2 regions of the Mycobacterium sp. Dal123C01 genome follow, and region 1 is predicted to be linked to the other one. Evidence: riboswitches for the same ligand, from Rfam matches in the RefSeq annotation. Region 1 holds a riboswitch; the other holds the start of a gene.
What was found. A riboswitch is a leader RNA that binds a small molecule or an ion and turns the genes downstream of it on or off. The one in region 1 is predicted to bind magnesium.
Positions count from the first base shown of each region.

Region 2: linked by a shared signal. The riboswitch ahead of ACTXG5_RS05040 (hypothetical protein) and the one ahead of ACTXG5_RS21330 (Rv1535 family protein) in region 1 are both predicted to bind magnesium.

Region 1 covers NZ_CP199580.1:4,542,319-4,549,617, reverse strand. The annotation lists gene ACTXG5_RS21345 (amino acid adenylation domain-containing protein) at 1-301, shown strand, start outside; gene ACTXG5_RS21340 (carboxymuconolactone decarboxylase family protein) at 362-937, shown strand; gene ACTXG5_RS21335 (nitronate monooxygenase) at 977-2,101, shown strand; M-box (ykoK) riboswitch at 2,386-2,555, shown strand; gene ACTXG5_RS21330 (Rv1535 family protein) at 2,843-3,082, shown strand; gene ileS (isoleucine--tRNA ligase) at 3,361-6,504, shown strand; gene ACTXG5_RS21320 (class I SAM-dependent methyltransferase) at 6,576-7,299, opposite strand, start outside.
Region 2 covers NZ_CP199580.1:1,051,792-1,059,090, reverse strand. The annotation lists gene ACTXG5_RS05055 (aldehyde dehydrogenase family protein) at 1-407, shown strand, start outside; gene ACTXG5_RS05050 (DUF459 domain-containing protein) at 606-2,651, shown strand; gene ACTXG5_RS05045 (class I SAM-dependent methyltransferase) at 2,655-3,314, opposite strand; M-box (ykoK) riboswitch at 3,451-3,624, shown strand; gene ACTXG5_RS05040 (hypothetical protein) at 3,908-4,123, shown strand; gene ACTXG5_RS05035 (NRAMP family divalent metal transporter) at 4,230-5,900, shown strand; gene ACTXG5_RS05030 (NADP-dependent oxidoreductase) at 5,904-6,848, opposite strand; gene ACTXG5_RS05025 (hypothetical protein) at 6,985-7,299, shown strand, end outside.

The DNA.
Region 1 (7,299 bases):
CGGTTATCCGATCCAGCGCATCGATGACTTCGGGGAGTGGGTGCGGCAGTTCGAGGCCGGCCTGCGTGCGCTGCCGGATCGGCAGCGTCAGCACTCGGTGCTACAGATGCTGCAGTTGATGTTGCACAATCCCGACCAAATACAGCCCCTGGAGCCGACCCGCGGGTCGTTCGCGCCGACCGACCGATTCCATGCCGCGGTGCAGGAAGCGAAAATTGGCCCGGACAACGACATCCCGCACATCTCGGCGGCGGTCATCATCAAGTACATCACCGATTTGCAACTGGTGGGACTGCTCTAGCTGACTACGATTACCGGTGAACGCAGAGGCGTTCCGCCAGTACACCGGAGTGCTCACACGATGACAACAGCCCGCGTGCCCAGACTGCCGCTCGCCGAGGCCAAAGCCGCCGCCGACGAGGCCGCCGTACCCGACTACATGGCCGAACTCAGCATCTTTCAGGTGCTCCTGAACCATCCATCGCTGGCGCGTGCGGTCAACGACCTGCTCGCCACCATGCTGTGGCACGGCTGTCTCGACGCACGGTTACGGGAGCTGGTGATCATGCGGATCGGCTGGGTCACCGCATGCGAATACGAATGGACGCAGCACTGGCGCGTCGCCACCCGATTGGGCGTGACCGCCGACGACCTGCTCGGCGTACGCGAGTGGCAACGGCACGACGGCTTCGGGCCCACCGAGCGCGCGGTGCTAGCGGCCACCGACGACGTGGTGCGCGACGGTTCGGTCAGCGCCGAGAGCTGGGCCGCCTGCGAACGCGAATTGCACAGCGACAAAACAGTTCTCGTTGAGCTCGTCACCGCCATCAGCGCGTGGCGGATGGTCGCATCGATTCTGCAGAGCCTCGATGTTCCGTTGGAGGACGGCGTGGCAGGTTGGCCGCCCGACGGGCGTTCACCCGCGACGGGTGACTAGCTGATTGCCATATCAATCGATAACTCATAGCGTCGTGAAATGCGGACCAGAGTCGCCGAGATGCTCGGTGTGGAGTTCCCGATATGCGCCTTCAGCCACTGCCGCGATGTCGTCGCCGCGGTTACCAACGCGGGCGGATTCGGAGTCCTGGGCGCCGTCGCGCATAGCCCGCAACGGCTGCAGAACGAGCTGACCTGGATCGAGGAGCAGACCGGGGGCAAGCCCTATGGGGTCGATCTGCTGTTACCGCCCAAATACGTCGGCGCCGACACGGGCGGAATCGACGCGAAGCAGGTCAGGGAATTGCTCCCGGAGGAGCACCGCGCGTTCGTCGAAGACATACTCGCCCGCTATGACATCACGGCGCCGGCCCAACCGCCCCGGGCGTCCGGCGGTGGCCTCAACATCTCGCCCAAGGGCTATGAGCCGCTACTGGAAGTGGCCTTTGCCCATGACATCCGGTTGATCGCCAGCGCGCTCGGGCCCCCGCCGCCCGACCTCGTCGAACGCGCGCACAGTCACGACGTGTTGGTGGCCGCGCTGGCGGGCACCACCCAGCACGCGCGGCGGCATGCCGCGGCCGGTGTCGACCTGATCGTCGCGCAGGGCACCGAAGCAGGGGGCCACACCGGCGAGGTGGCGACGATGGTCCTGGTTCCCGAAGTTGTCGATGCGGTCGCGCCGGTTCCGGTAGTGGCGGCGGGCGGGATCGCCCGCGGTCGCCAGATCGCAGCGGCCCTCGCGCTGGGCGCCGAGGGGGTGTGGTGTGGCTCGGTCTGGTTGACCACCGAGGAAGCCGAGACAGATCCGGTCGTCAAGCAGAAGTTCCTGGCCGCCAGTTCCTCGGACACCGTGCGGTCGCGGTCGATGACGGGCAAGCCGGCACGAATGCTCCGAACCGCCTGGACCGATGAATGGGAACGGCCCGAAAACCCCAGCCCGCTCGGTATGCCGTTGCAGACCACCCTGGTCACTGAACCGCAGATACGCATCAACCAAGCGGCCGCTCATCCCGGCGCCAAGGCGCGTGAGCTGGCAACCTATTTCGTCGGCCAGGTGGTCGGTTCGCTCGACCGGGTCCGTCCGACCCGTGCGGTCGTGCTCGACATGGTCGAGGAGTTCGTCGACACCATGACGCGGCTGGAGAACTTAGCCGACAACTGACGACCCGGGCCGGCCCGCCGCACCCGCGGCACGCTCACGAACGGATGTAGCTTCCGGGCGTTGAGTGTGCGCTGAGGGCGGCAAAACCGCCGAAATCCCGCCGTGGATGCACACTCAAAGCCCGGATCGCACACTGACGGCGTCTTACCGGCCCGCCGCATTTACGCAGGTCAGCGGCATCGAAGCTGGCCGACGGCTGTGAAGGCACGTAATGAATGCATAAAGGATGCGCAACACCGCCCAGATCACATTGACCGCGGGTGGGCCGCTCATGGAGTATTGCTGCAGCACCTCGTTAGGTGAGGCGGCTACACGAATACAGGCCACTGACCCCCAACGTCGAAAGACGCCCCGGGTTAGGACAGCTCCTCCCGGCTTAAGGGTTGAGCCAAAGTGGCTTCCGGAGTTCCGGACACGTCGTGTGGTGCCAAAGCTCTGACGAGAGGGGTGCGGATTTCCGACGATCGTCGGGTTCTGTGCTTCTTCTTGTGCACGCAGTAGGCGCGGGTAACCGCACGCGTCGTGGCCGTAGAGGAGGTGAGGGACGCATGAGTTCCAGTGACAGTCCGGAGCGAAATCCGGGCTCCGTTCCGTCCCGATCCGGCCGCCGCCACGACGCCCCCAGCTGAGTCGCCGCAACGCGAATCGACTTACCGCTCAAGCGTTCTCGGATCGGAACTACCACGGGACGGACACCTCAGTCCACTCAGTACCCGTCTGCAATTCCGTTGGGAGACGATCATGACCGCAGCACTGTTCGACGAAGTAGGTGCCGTAGCGCCCGCCCGCAACCTGCACGTAGTGCGCGACACGACCCCCGCCCAGCCCCCCGCGCCCAAGAACGTCACGCGGCGCGCTGACGCCCTGCCCTTCATCGGCCACGACCCGATGGTGGACGGGATCGCACTGCTGCTGACCGTTCCCGTGCGTCACGCATACGCGGCCCTGTTGCGTGTTGGGCTGCTTGAAGTCCGGGCTTGATCCGATGGATGTGCCCAGGCGGATGGCCCTTTGGAGCCGGCGGTGATTGATTTGCGGCGGTCCGTAGAATCTTCCTAACGGCATCGATCCGGCCATCACCGGGGAGCCTTCGGAAGAACAGCCCGCATGGGCCCAGTAGACCCGAACGGGTAGGCCCGTCACAGCCACAATCGAGCGGTCGCGCGTGAGCGCGGCAAGCGGGGTGGTACCGCGGTGCTCGCGCAGGTAGCGCGTCGTCGTCCCGGCCTTACGTAGGCACGCAGGAGACGACGCGCACCGTGACCGAAAACGCTGACGCCAGGGCTTATCCGAAGTCGGGGGCACCCGACTTCCCGGCGCTGGAGCTCGAGGTTCTCGACTACTGGGCCCGCGACGACACCTTCCGGGCAAGCATCGCCAACCGCGACGCCGCCGAAGAGTACGTGTTCTACGACGGGCCCCCCTTCGCCAACGGGCTCCCGCACTATGGGCACCTGCTTACCGGCTACGTGAAAGACATTGTCCCGAGGTACCGCACGATGCGCGGCTACAAGGTGGACCGCCGCTTCGGCTGGGATACCCACGGGCTGCCCGCTGAACTCGAAGTCGAACGCCAACTGGGCATCACTGACAAGTCCCAGATCGACGACATGGGCATCGCCGCGTTCAACGAAGCCTGTCGGGAATCGGTGTTGCGCTACACCGACGAATGGCAGGCGTATGTCACCCGGCAGGCACGCTGGGTCGACTTCGACAATGACTACAAGACGCTCGATCTGCCCTATATGGAGTCGGTGATCTGGGCGTTCAAGCAGCTGTGGGACAAGGACCTGGCCTACGAGGGCTACCGGGTGTTGCCGTACTGCTGGCGCGACGAAACCCCGTTGTCCAACCACGAATTGCGGATGGACGACGACGTCTATCGGAGCCGCCAGGACCCGGCCGTCACGGTGGGTTTCCGGGTGGCCGGCGGCGAGCTGGACGGTGCCTACCTGTTGGTGTGGACGACGACGCCGTGGACCCTGCCGTCGAACCTGGCCGTTGCCGTCAACCCGGACGTGATCTACGTGCAGATCGAGGCGGGCGATCGGCGTTTCGTGCTGGCCGAGGCCCGGCTGGCCACCTATGCCCGCGAATTTGGCTTCGAAGAAGGAGGGGCGCCCGAAATACTCGGCTCCTATCTGGGTGCCGATCTGCTGGGAACCCGCTACCTGCCGCCGTTCCCGTATTTCATGGACCCAGAAGAGGGGAGGGCCAACGCGTTTCAGGTGCTGCCGGGCGACTTTGTGACCACCGACGACGGCACCGGGATCGTGCACATGGCGCCGGCCTACGGCGAGGACGACATGGCGACCACCGACAAGGTGGGCATCGTGCCGGTGACTCCGGTGGATTCCAAGGGCCGCTTCGACGCCACCGTCCCGGATTACCAGCGGCAGCACGTCTTTGACGCCAACGCGCAGATCATCCGCGACCTGAAGAACCAGAGCGGGCCGGCGGCGGTGAACCAGCCGGTATTGGTCCGTCACGAAACCTACGAGCACCCCTACCCGCACTGCTGGCGATGCCGCAATCCGCTGATCTACCGCGCGGTTTCGTCGTGGTTCGTCACCGTCACCGCATTCCGGGATCGCATGGTGGAACTGAACCAGCAGATCACCTGGTACCCAGAACACGTGAAGGACGGCCAGTTCGGCAAGTGGCTGCAGGGCGCCCGCGACTGGTCGATCTCGCGAAATCGCTACTGGGGCACCCCGATTCCGGTATGGAAATCCGACGACCCGGCCTACCCGCGCATCGACGTCTACGGCAGCCTCGACGAGCTCGAGCGCGACTTCGGGGTGCGGCCCACCAATTTGCACCGGCCCTACATCGACGAGCTCACCCGGCCCAACCCCGACGACCCCACCGGATCCAGCACGATGCGCCGCATCCCCGATGTGCTCGACGTGTGGTTCGACTCGGGGTCGATGCCGTACGCGCAGGTGCATTTCCCGTTCGAGAACGCGGACTGGTTCGACACCCACTATCCCGGTGATTTCATCGTCGAGTACATCGGGCAGACGCGAGGCTGGTTCTACACCCTGCATGTGCTGGCCACCGCGTTGTTCGACAGGCCTGCGTTCAAAACCTGTGTGGCACATGGGATTGTGCTCGGCTCCGACGGTCAGAAGATGAGCAAGTCGCTGCGCAACTACCCAGACGTCAGCGAGGTGTTCGACCGCGACGGCTCCGACGCGATGCGCTGGTTCCTGATGGCCTCACCGATCCTGCGCGGCGGCAACCTGATCGTCACCGAGCAGGGCATCCGCGAAGGTGTGCGGCAGGTGCTGCTGCCGTTGTGGAACGCCTACAGCTTCCTGGCGCTCTATGCGCCCAAAGTCGGTACCTGGCGCACCGATTCGGCGCACGTGCTGGACCGTTACATTCTGGCCAAGCTGGCGGTGCTGCGCGATCAGCTCACCGAGTCGCTGGACGTCTGCGATATCTCCGAAGCCTGTGAACAGCTGCGCCAGTTCACCGAGGCGCTGACGAATTGGTATGTGCGACGGTCGCGTTCGCGGTTCTGGGAGGAAGACAACGACGCCATCGACACCCTGCACACCGTGCTGGAGGTCGTCTCGCGGTTGGCCGCGCCGCTGCTTCCGCTGACCACCGAGATCATCTGGCGCGGCCTCACCGGCGAGCGGTCGGTACACCTGACCGACTGGCCGCAAGCCGACGCGCTGCCCGCGGACACCGACCTGGTCGCCGCGATGGATCAGGTTCGCGAAGTGTGCTCGGCAGCGTCGTCGCTGCGCAAAGCCAAGAAGCTACGGGTGCGGCTACCGCTACCGAAACTTACTGTGGCAGTGGAGGACCCACAGCAGCTGGCGCCGTTCACCGACTTGATCGCCGATGAGCTGAACGTCAAGAGCGTGGATCTGACCGACGCGATCGACACCTACGGCCGCTTTGAGCTCACCGTCAACGCCCGGGTGGCCGGGCCGCGGCTGGGCAAGGACGTGCAAGCCGCCATCAAGGCGGTCAAGGCCGGCGACGGCGTCGTCAACCCGGATGGCACCCTGACCGCGGGCCCCGCGGTGCTGCAACCCGAGGAGTACAGCTCGCGGCTGGTGGCCGCCGACCCGGAGTTCACCGCCGCGCTGCCCGGGGGAGCCGGTCTGGTCGTGCTGGACGGCACGGTGACTCCGGAGCTGGAGGCCGAGGGTTGGGCCAAGGACCGGATCCGCGAGCTGCAGGAGTTGCGCAAGTCGACCGGGCTGGACGTTTCCGATCGCATCCGGGTGGTGCTGTCGGTGCCGGCCGAACGCGCGGAGTGGGCGCATGCCCACCGCGACCTCATCGCGGGTGAAATCCTGGCCACCAGCTTCGAATTCGGCGATCCGGTGGACGCAGCGGAGATCGGCGACGGCGTACGGGTGAGCATCGCTAAAGCGTGAACCGCGAGCCTAACGCCAGGGCTATAACCCGCCCGAGATTTCGCCGTGGCGTTAGGCTCGCGGACGGGTGGTCAGTCGAGAGTCGTGGCCGCCGCCAGGGTGACATAGTCCATGGTGAAGCTGCCGCCGAGCGAGTCGATGACGGCTCCCACGGCTTCCCGTACAGTTGCGACCTCGTCCGGCCCGAGCAGAGTGAGCTGGCCGGTGGTGGCCAGATGGTCCAGCCATTCGTCGCGGGTGTACTGCCGCTGCCATTCGAACCGCCACTCCTCGGGTTCGGCGAAGCCTCCGGCAGTACGGATGCCCTCCATAGCTCTCTGGAGATTTGCCTCTTGAAGTTCGACGCCGGGCGTCTGTAGTGGTGCGTCGGGCGCCACGCGCTGCAGGACATCGTCGAAGACCCGACCGACCTCGCCGGGCGGGTCGAAGACATGCCAGTAAAGCGCCAACAGCCCGTGTTGCCGCAGCACCTGTGCGGCCTTGCGGGCGCCCAGTACGGGGTCCACCCAGTGCCAGGCCTGCCCGGCGACAACCGCGTCGAAAGTCCGGCCGTTGGGGTCCCAGGTTTCGAAGTTGCCGATCTCGACCTCGATGCCGCTCCGACGGGCAACCCCGGCCATCCGGGCGTCCGGGTCGACGCCGAGTACCGTGACGCCGGCCGCCGTGTATTGCCGCGCTCCGATGCCGGTACCGCAGCCGACGTCCAGGAATTCGACGCCGGGGCTGGTGGCGATCACGCGCTGTATCAGCGCGTCGGGGTACCGGGGCCTGGCCCGGTCGTAGCGATCGGCGTCC
Region 2 (7,299 bases), 2.4 Mb from region 1:
TTACCGGCGGCCCGGGCCGGCCGGCGGGCCTGGACACGGGTTACTACGTCAAGCCCACCGTCTTCGCGCATGTCACCAATGAGATGACGATCGCCCGTGAGGAGATCTTCGGGCCGGTGCTGTGCATCCTCGGCTATGACGACATCGACCATGCCGTCGAGATCGCCAATGACACCGAATACGGCCTGGCCGGGTTCGTTTCGGGAGCCGACCTCGACCAGGCTCGCGAGGTTGCCCGCAGGATCCGGGCCGGCTGGGTGACGATCAACCATGCCTTCGACATGAACGCGCCGTTCGGCGGCTACAAGCGCAGCGGCAACGGACGAGAGTGGAGCGAGTTCGGCTTCCACGAGTATCTGGAGGTCAAGAGCACGTTGGGCTACGCGCCCGAAAAGGCGGCGAAATAGCTTCAGCCAACGGGCAGAAAAAGGAATCCCCGACAGCGAAAACCGTCGCGTGTCTTCGCCGGTATCGCACGGCCCCGCCTCTAAGCTTGCTGAGATCAAGAGGAGGGGCGACGACATATCGGCAGCAACTACAGCGCCGGGCAACAGAGTGGTCAGGGCGCGCTAAAAGCGAGCACTGAGCCGGACGGGACGGACCCCGTGCCGGCACCTTCTGCTCGGCGGGCTCGCTGGGTTGCCCCGGTGCGCCGTGTCGGCCGGCTGGCGATATGGGATAAACCGGAGCGACACAGCGGCATTCCCGCGCTGGACGGACTTCGCGCGGTCGCTGTGGCCCTGGTACTCGCCGACCACGGTGGCATCCCCGGCATGAGTGGCGGGTTCCTCGGCGTCGACGTCTTCTTTGTGCTCAGCGGATTCCTGATCACCTCGCTATTGCTGGACGAGCTCGGGCGCACCGGACGCATCGACCTGACCGGTTTCTGGATTCGCCGGGCCCGCCGACTGCTGCCGGCTCTGGTGTTGATGGTGCTTGCCGTGGGCGCGGCGCGCGAACTTCTTCCCGCCCAGGCCCTTACCGGGTTACGCGACGACGCGATCGCGGCGTTCCTGTGGGTGGCGAACTGGCGCTTCGTCGCACAGAAGACCGACTATTTCACGCAGGGCGCGCCGCCGTCGCCGCTGCAGCATGCCTGGTCGCTCGGCGTGGAGGAGCAGTACTACTTCGTCTGGCCGGTCCTGCTCATCGTGGTGACCCTGCTGCTGGCGGCGCGGGCCAAGCGCTACTTCATGCGAACCACCGTCGGCGAGGTTCGGTTCGCCATCTTCGTGATCGCCACGCTGGGGGCACTGGCCTCCGCGGCGGCCGCCATCGTCTTGGTCTCCGACACCACGCGGGACCGAATCTACTTCGGGACCGATACCCGTGCGCAGGCCTTGCTGGTCGGCTCGGCGGCAGCGGCTCTGCTGGTTCGGGATTGGCAGTCGCTGAACCGCGGCTGGTGCATGATCCGGAGTCGATGGGGGCGCCGGGTCGCCCGCGTGCTGCCGGTTGTCGGTGTGGCTGGGCTGGCCGCGGCGGCTCACTACGCAACGGGCAGTGTCGGCGATTTTCACCGCGGCTTGCTGATCGGGGCGGCCATCGCGGCCGTCTTCGTGGTCGCCCCGGTGGCACTGGAGCAGCGCGGGTTGATCGCCCGCATCCTGGCCGCGCCCCCACTGGTGTGGCTGGGCACCATTTCCTACGGCGTCTACCTGTGGCATTGGCCGATCTTTTTGGCGCTCAATGGCGAACGCACCGGGTGGGCTGGATTCCCGCTGTTCGCCGCACGGTGCGGGCTCACGTTGGCCGTGGCCGCCGCATCGTGGTGGCTGATCGAACAACCCGTCCGAGGTTGGCGACCGGCCCGGGTGGCGTTGCTGCCGCTGGCCGCCGCGACCGTGGCCAGCGCCGCCGCGGTGACGTTGCTGGTGATTCCGGTCGGGACCGGGACCGGTTTACGTGAGGCCGGCCTGCCGCCCGGTGTGTCGGCCGTCGCTGCGGTATCCCCGGCGACGCCGGGCGGGAGTCGCCCGGTCGGGCCGCGAAACCCCAACCGGCCGTTCACCGTTTCGGTATTCGGTGATTCGATCGGGTGGACCTGGATGCACTTTCTTCCGCCGACGCCCGGATACGCGTTCCTCGACCACACCGTCATCGGATGCAGCCTGGTCCGCGGCACGCCGTATCGGTACATCGGCAAAACCCTGGATCAGCGATCGGAATGCGACACCTGGCCGGGCAGGTGGTCAACGCAGATCAGTCAGGATCAGCCGGACGTGGCGCTGCTGGTCATCGGCCGCTGGGAGACGGTGGATCGTGTCAACGAAGGTCAGTGGACCCACATCGGTGATCCGACCTTCGACGCGTACCTCAATGCCGAACTGGAACGGGCGCTGAATATCGCGAGCGCCAGCGGCGTTCGAGTGGTGGTTGCCACCGTGCCGTACAGCAGGGGCGGTGAGAAGCCGGATGGCCGCTTGTATCCGGAGGATCAGCCGGATCGCGTCAATCAATGGAACGCCATGCTGCGCAAGACGGTTGCGCAGCACCCAAATGTCGCGATCCTGGATCTGAACAAAAAGCTTTGTCCGGACGGCGTTTACACCGCCAAGGTCGATGGCATCAAGGTACGCAGTGACGGCGTCCACCTCACCCCGGAAGGGGTCAAGTGGCTGACGCCGTGGCTCGAAGAGTCCCTGCGCTAGCCGTTAATCGTCGGTGCGGCAGCTGATTTCCATACTGTCGCTCTCCCGGACGAGGAAGTTGAAGCTGGTGTATCCGTTGGCGGGATTGCGCACGCGATCGAGATAGGGCGCCATGTCGGCCGCACTGGCGTTATCGGCGACCACCAAAGCACCTGTGGCAAGGCTGGGTTCGAGCAGCTTGATCACCGGAAGATAGAGGTCCTTCCAGCCGTCGAGCAGCGCGAATTCGACCGGCCCGTCCAGGCCCTCCAGTGTGGTCAGTGCATCTCCTTCGAGGATGGTGATCACGTCGTCCAAACCGGTCTCGGCGAACGTCTTCTTCGCGGCGGCTATCTTGGTCGCGCTGAGTTCGGTGGTCACCACACGCCCGACGCCGTTGTCACGGACCGCCGCCGCGAGATGAATGGCGGAGATACCGAAAGACATTCCGAATTCGACGACCGTGGTCGGACGGGTCGCCCGCACCAGCGCGTACAGCAACCGGCCGGCGTCCGGAGTCACCGGGATGTAGAACTCGCTCATCGCCTCGGAGCGTTCCGCCGTGGTCATCGGTTGAGCGAGCTGACCATGCCGCTCACGCAGCTGTGACATCTGGTTCTTCGTTTCGGCGTACATCCGGTCGAGCAGCGTCTCGACGCGAGGGTCTTGCAACGTTGTGGCCATGCCCCTGAGGGTAGGCCTCGGAGTCGCGCGGCCGTGCCAGCAGCCACACAGCCACCGATGTGAGTCAGAACACGCTGTGCGGAATTGTTGCCTCGGCGTTTGACGAGGGGCGGGTCGCGGTGCCAGCATGGATTGGCAAGCACCTCGGTAGGTGAGGCGTCTGCACGGATACAGGCCACTGACCCCGAACGTCGAGAGACGCCCCGGGTCAGGACAGCTCTTCCCGGACCCAAGGGTTGAGCCCAAGTGGCTTGTGGAGATGTTCCAGATACGCCGTGCAGTGCCGAAGCTCCAACGAGAGGGGTGCGGTAGGCGGGCCGTTGGCCCGGCATTCGTACCTCTCCCGCGTAGGTGGATGTGATGACACCCGCGTGTGTCCTGGCCGTGAGGAGGTGAGGGCGAGATGAGTCCCGGCGATAGTTCCCATCCGAAATCCATCTTGTTCCGATCCGGTTCCGGCATTTCTTTCTGCTGACGCATCTTTCTGGATTTCGCTGTCCCACGGCCGTATTGGCGGTTTGGTGAGGGCAGTGGATGCCTGGGTGCGATCGGCATCCTGACGGGCCGATCGGACTTCCTGCAGGGGGAAGATCATGACTTTTGCTGTTGCACAACGTATTCGCGGCGCTGGAAAGCTGCGCGGACGGTCGATGCTGCGTGCAGGTCGGCTGCTGACAAACAGGCTGTGCGCCATGCGCATCCCGACTGCCCAAGAGCGGGCGAACGTGTATGTGTCGCGGATGCCGATCGCCGTGCTCTCGGCCGCGCCGCGGACCGAGTCACCGGGCAGCGTGGGCAAGCACCGGTGATTTGTTCCGCCAACCGGTCTCCAGCGGCGGGTGCGGGTTAGCAGCCCGCCGTTGGGGGCGTTGAGCACTCGATCGTCATGGCCCAACTTCAGATAGCGAGAACCCGATGACCTCGATTTCCGCCGGACAGCGTGGCGCGTCCGGGCCGGCCGCGCTGGATTCTGCGCACATCGGCGACATTGTCGGAGCCTTCGGCCGCATCGCCCGTGACGACGCCGGCGCATTCAGCGGCCGGTGGCGGCGATTGCGGACCCTGATGGTCATCACCGGTCCCGGGTTGATCGTGATGGTCGGTGACAACGACGCCGGCGGCGTCGCGACCTATGCGCAGGCCGGCCAGAACTACGGGATGAACCTGTTGTGGACGCTGGCTTTGCTGATCCCGGTGTTGTACGTGAACCAGGAGATGGTGCTGCGCTTGGGCGCGGTCACCCGGGTTGGACACGCACGCCTGATTTTCGAGCGCTTCGGAAAGTTCTGGGGCGCATTCAGCGTCGGTGATCTGCTGATCCTGAACGCCCTCACGATAGTCACCGAATTCATCGGCGTGGCACTGGCATTGGGATTCTTGGGCTGCCCGAAGGCGGTTGCCATCCCCGCCGCCACCGTATTGCTGTTCGCCGTGGTGGCCGGTGGCTCGTTTCGGCGCTGGGAGGGGCTGATGTTCCTGCTGATCGCGGTGAACGTCGTGATGATCCCGATGGTGTTGCTGGTGCATCCAAGTCTGAAAGTGGCCGCCAGCGGCCTGATCCCACAGTTCCCGGGTGGGCTGGACGCCACCGTCCTACTGCTGATCATCGCAATCGTGGGTACCACGGTGGCGCCCTGGCAGTTGTTCTTCCAACAGTCCAACGTGGTGGATAAGCGCATCACAGCACGCTGGATCCCTTATGCACGAGCCGATTTGATTGTCGGAATCGTCGTGGTCATTGCCGGGGCGACGGCGCTGATGGCGGTGACCGCGTTCGGTCTGGCCGGAACCACGGACATCGGCAACTTCACCGACGCGGGGGCGGTTGCTTCCGGCCTGGGGCGCCACCTCGGCAACACGGTGGCGGTGCTTTTCGCGATCATCTTGCTGGACGGATCGCTGATCGGGGCCAACGCCATTGGGTTGGCCACCACCTATGCCATCGGTGATGCGATGGGCAAGCGGCACTCACTGCACTGGAAAATCAGCGATGCGCCATGGTTTTACGGCGGCTACGCGTTACTGCTCGGGGTATCGGCCGCGGTTGCGTTCAGCCCCGATCACGTCCTCGGCCTGGTTACCCAGGGCGTGCAGGCGCTTGCCGGCATCCTGTTGCCCTCGGCGACCGTGTTTCTGGTGCTGCTCTGCAATGACAGGGCGGTGCTGGGGCCATGGGTAAACACCGTGCGGCAGAACATCGTTGCGTGGGCCATCGTGTGGTCGCTGGTGTTGCTGTCGCTGGCGCTGACGGCGACGACGCTCTTCCCGGCCGTGTCCACGGCCACCCTCGAGGGTGGGCTCGCGGCCGGCGCATTGGTCGGTGGCATGGGCGGCGTGCTGGCGATCATCGTCGGTCGGCGGCACGTCGGGCGCCGCGAGGCGGAGCTGGTCCCGTCGCTCACTCACGCGCAACGCCGGGCCCGCGGCCAGCAGGACCGGCTGAACTGGCAGACGCCAGACCTGGCTTTCCTTGCCCGCCCGTCCATGTCGCCGATTCGTCGGGTCGGGCTCTTGATCCTGCGCGGCTACCTCGTCATGGCCGTCGTATTTGTGGTGATCAAGATCGTTCAGGCCGGCATGGCCTGACGGTTACGGCGAATCATTGGGCAGCAGAACAATTTTGCCGTGCGTGTGCCGGCGTTCGAGTTCCTCGAAGGCGTCGGCCACCCGCTCCAGCGGATAAGTGGCGGCGATGTCGAAATCGACGGCGCCGGTGGCGATCAGGTCGGCGATCTCGGCGAGCACTTCCGGTGTGGATGCGTCGGTGCTGCCTTCGGTCTTGGCGCCGACTTCGCCGGCCTTCTGGAAGGAAATGATGGTGTCGATGCGCTCCGGTGCCACCCCGAGGTCCACGGCGAGCTGGACGTAGTCCGGGCCGAATAGGTCGATGAACGCGTCGATTCCGTCCGGTGCCGCCTCGCGCAGACGCTCGGCCAACCCCTCGCCGTAGGCGATCGGGACGACGCCGTGTGTGCGCAGCCAATCGGCATTGCCCGCTCCGGCGATGCCAAGCACCTTTGCCTTGCGGAGGACCAACAGCTGGACGACAAGACTGCCGACACCGCCGGCAGCCGCCGAAACGGCGATCGTCTCGCCCGGTTGCGGCGCGACCGCGCGGACAGCTGCGTAAGCCGTCGCGCCGACGACGTACAGCGAACCTGCTGCCTCCCAGCTCAATTGCGGAGGTTTACGGATCAATTGGTCCACCGGGACGGCAGTGTGGGTGGCATGGCTGGATCGCGCGAAGCTGAAGCCCAGAACCTCGTCGCCGACCGCGAATTCGGTGACCCCGGGCCCGGTCGCCGTCACGACACCGGCGAGGTCGCTGCCCTCACCGGAGGGAAAGGTGGCGGGGAACATCTCATGCATCGCCCCCGACCGGATCCCGGCCTCGCCGGGGTTGATTCCGGCGGCACGAACCTCGACCACGACCTCGCCCTGGCCGGGCGTCGGCATGTCGATATCTCCCACGTACAGCACGTCACGGCCCCCGTAACGGTCGAACCGTACGGCGCGCGCCACTGCAGTCGTCATCTCGATCTCCTTACCGCGCGAATCTAACCTGTCAGCCCCAGCCCCTCGCCAGCATAGGTGCGAAGGAGTGCCCGTCCGTTGGTGCGTGCGCGTATGTTCATATGCGCTGACCTTGTTGCCGCTGGAAGGAGTGCCCATGGAACGTGCTCGGATGAGTGTCACCGGTTGGGCGGTCGCCACCGTGGTGGTCGGCATAGCGATCAGCGGGTGCGGCAACAACAGTAAAACGTCGTCTCCCGCCAAGAGCGCCGCAACGACGGCGGTGAGCACCTCGGCCGGGCCTCCCCCGGATTACAGCGCGCTCCTGATCCAGCCCAATGACCTCGGCGGAGACTTCACTGCCCCCGATCCTCCGGTGCTGAATTTCAATAACACGACCGGTGTGGCGCAACTGTTCGTCAACGCCGACAACAACCGTCGAATCGGGGACACCATCTTGATCGTCGACAAT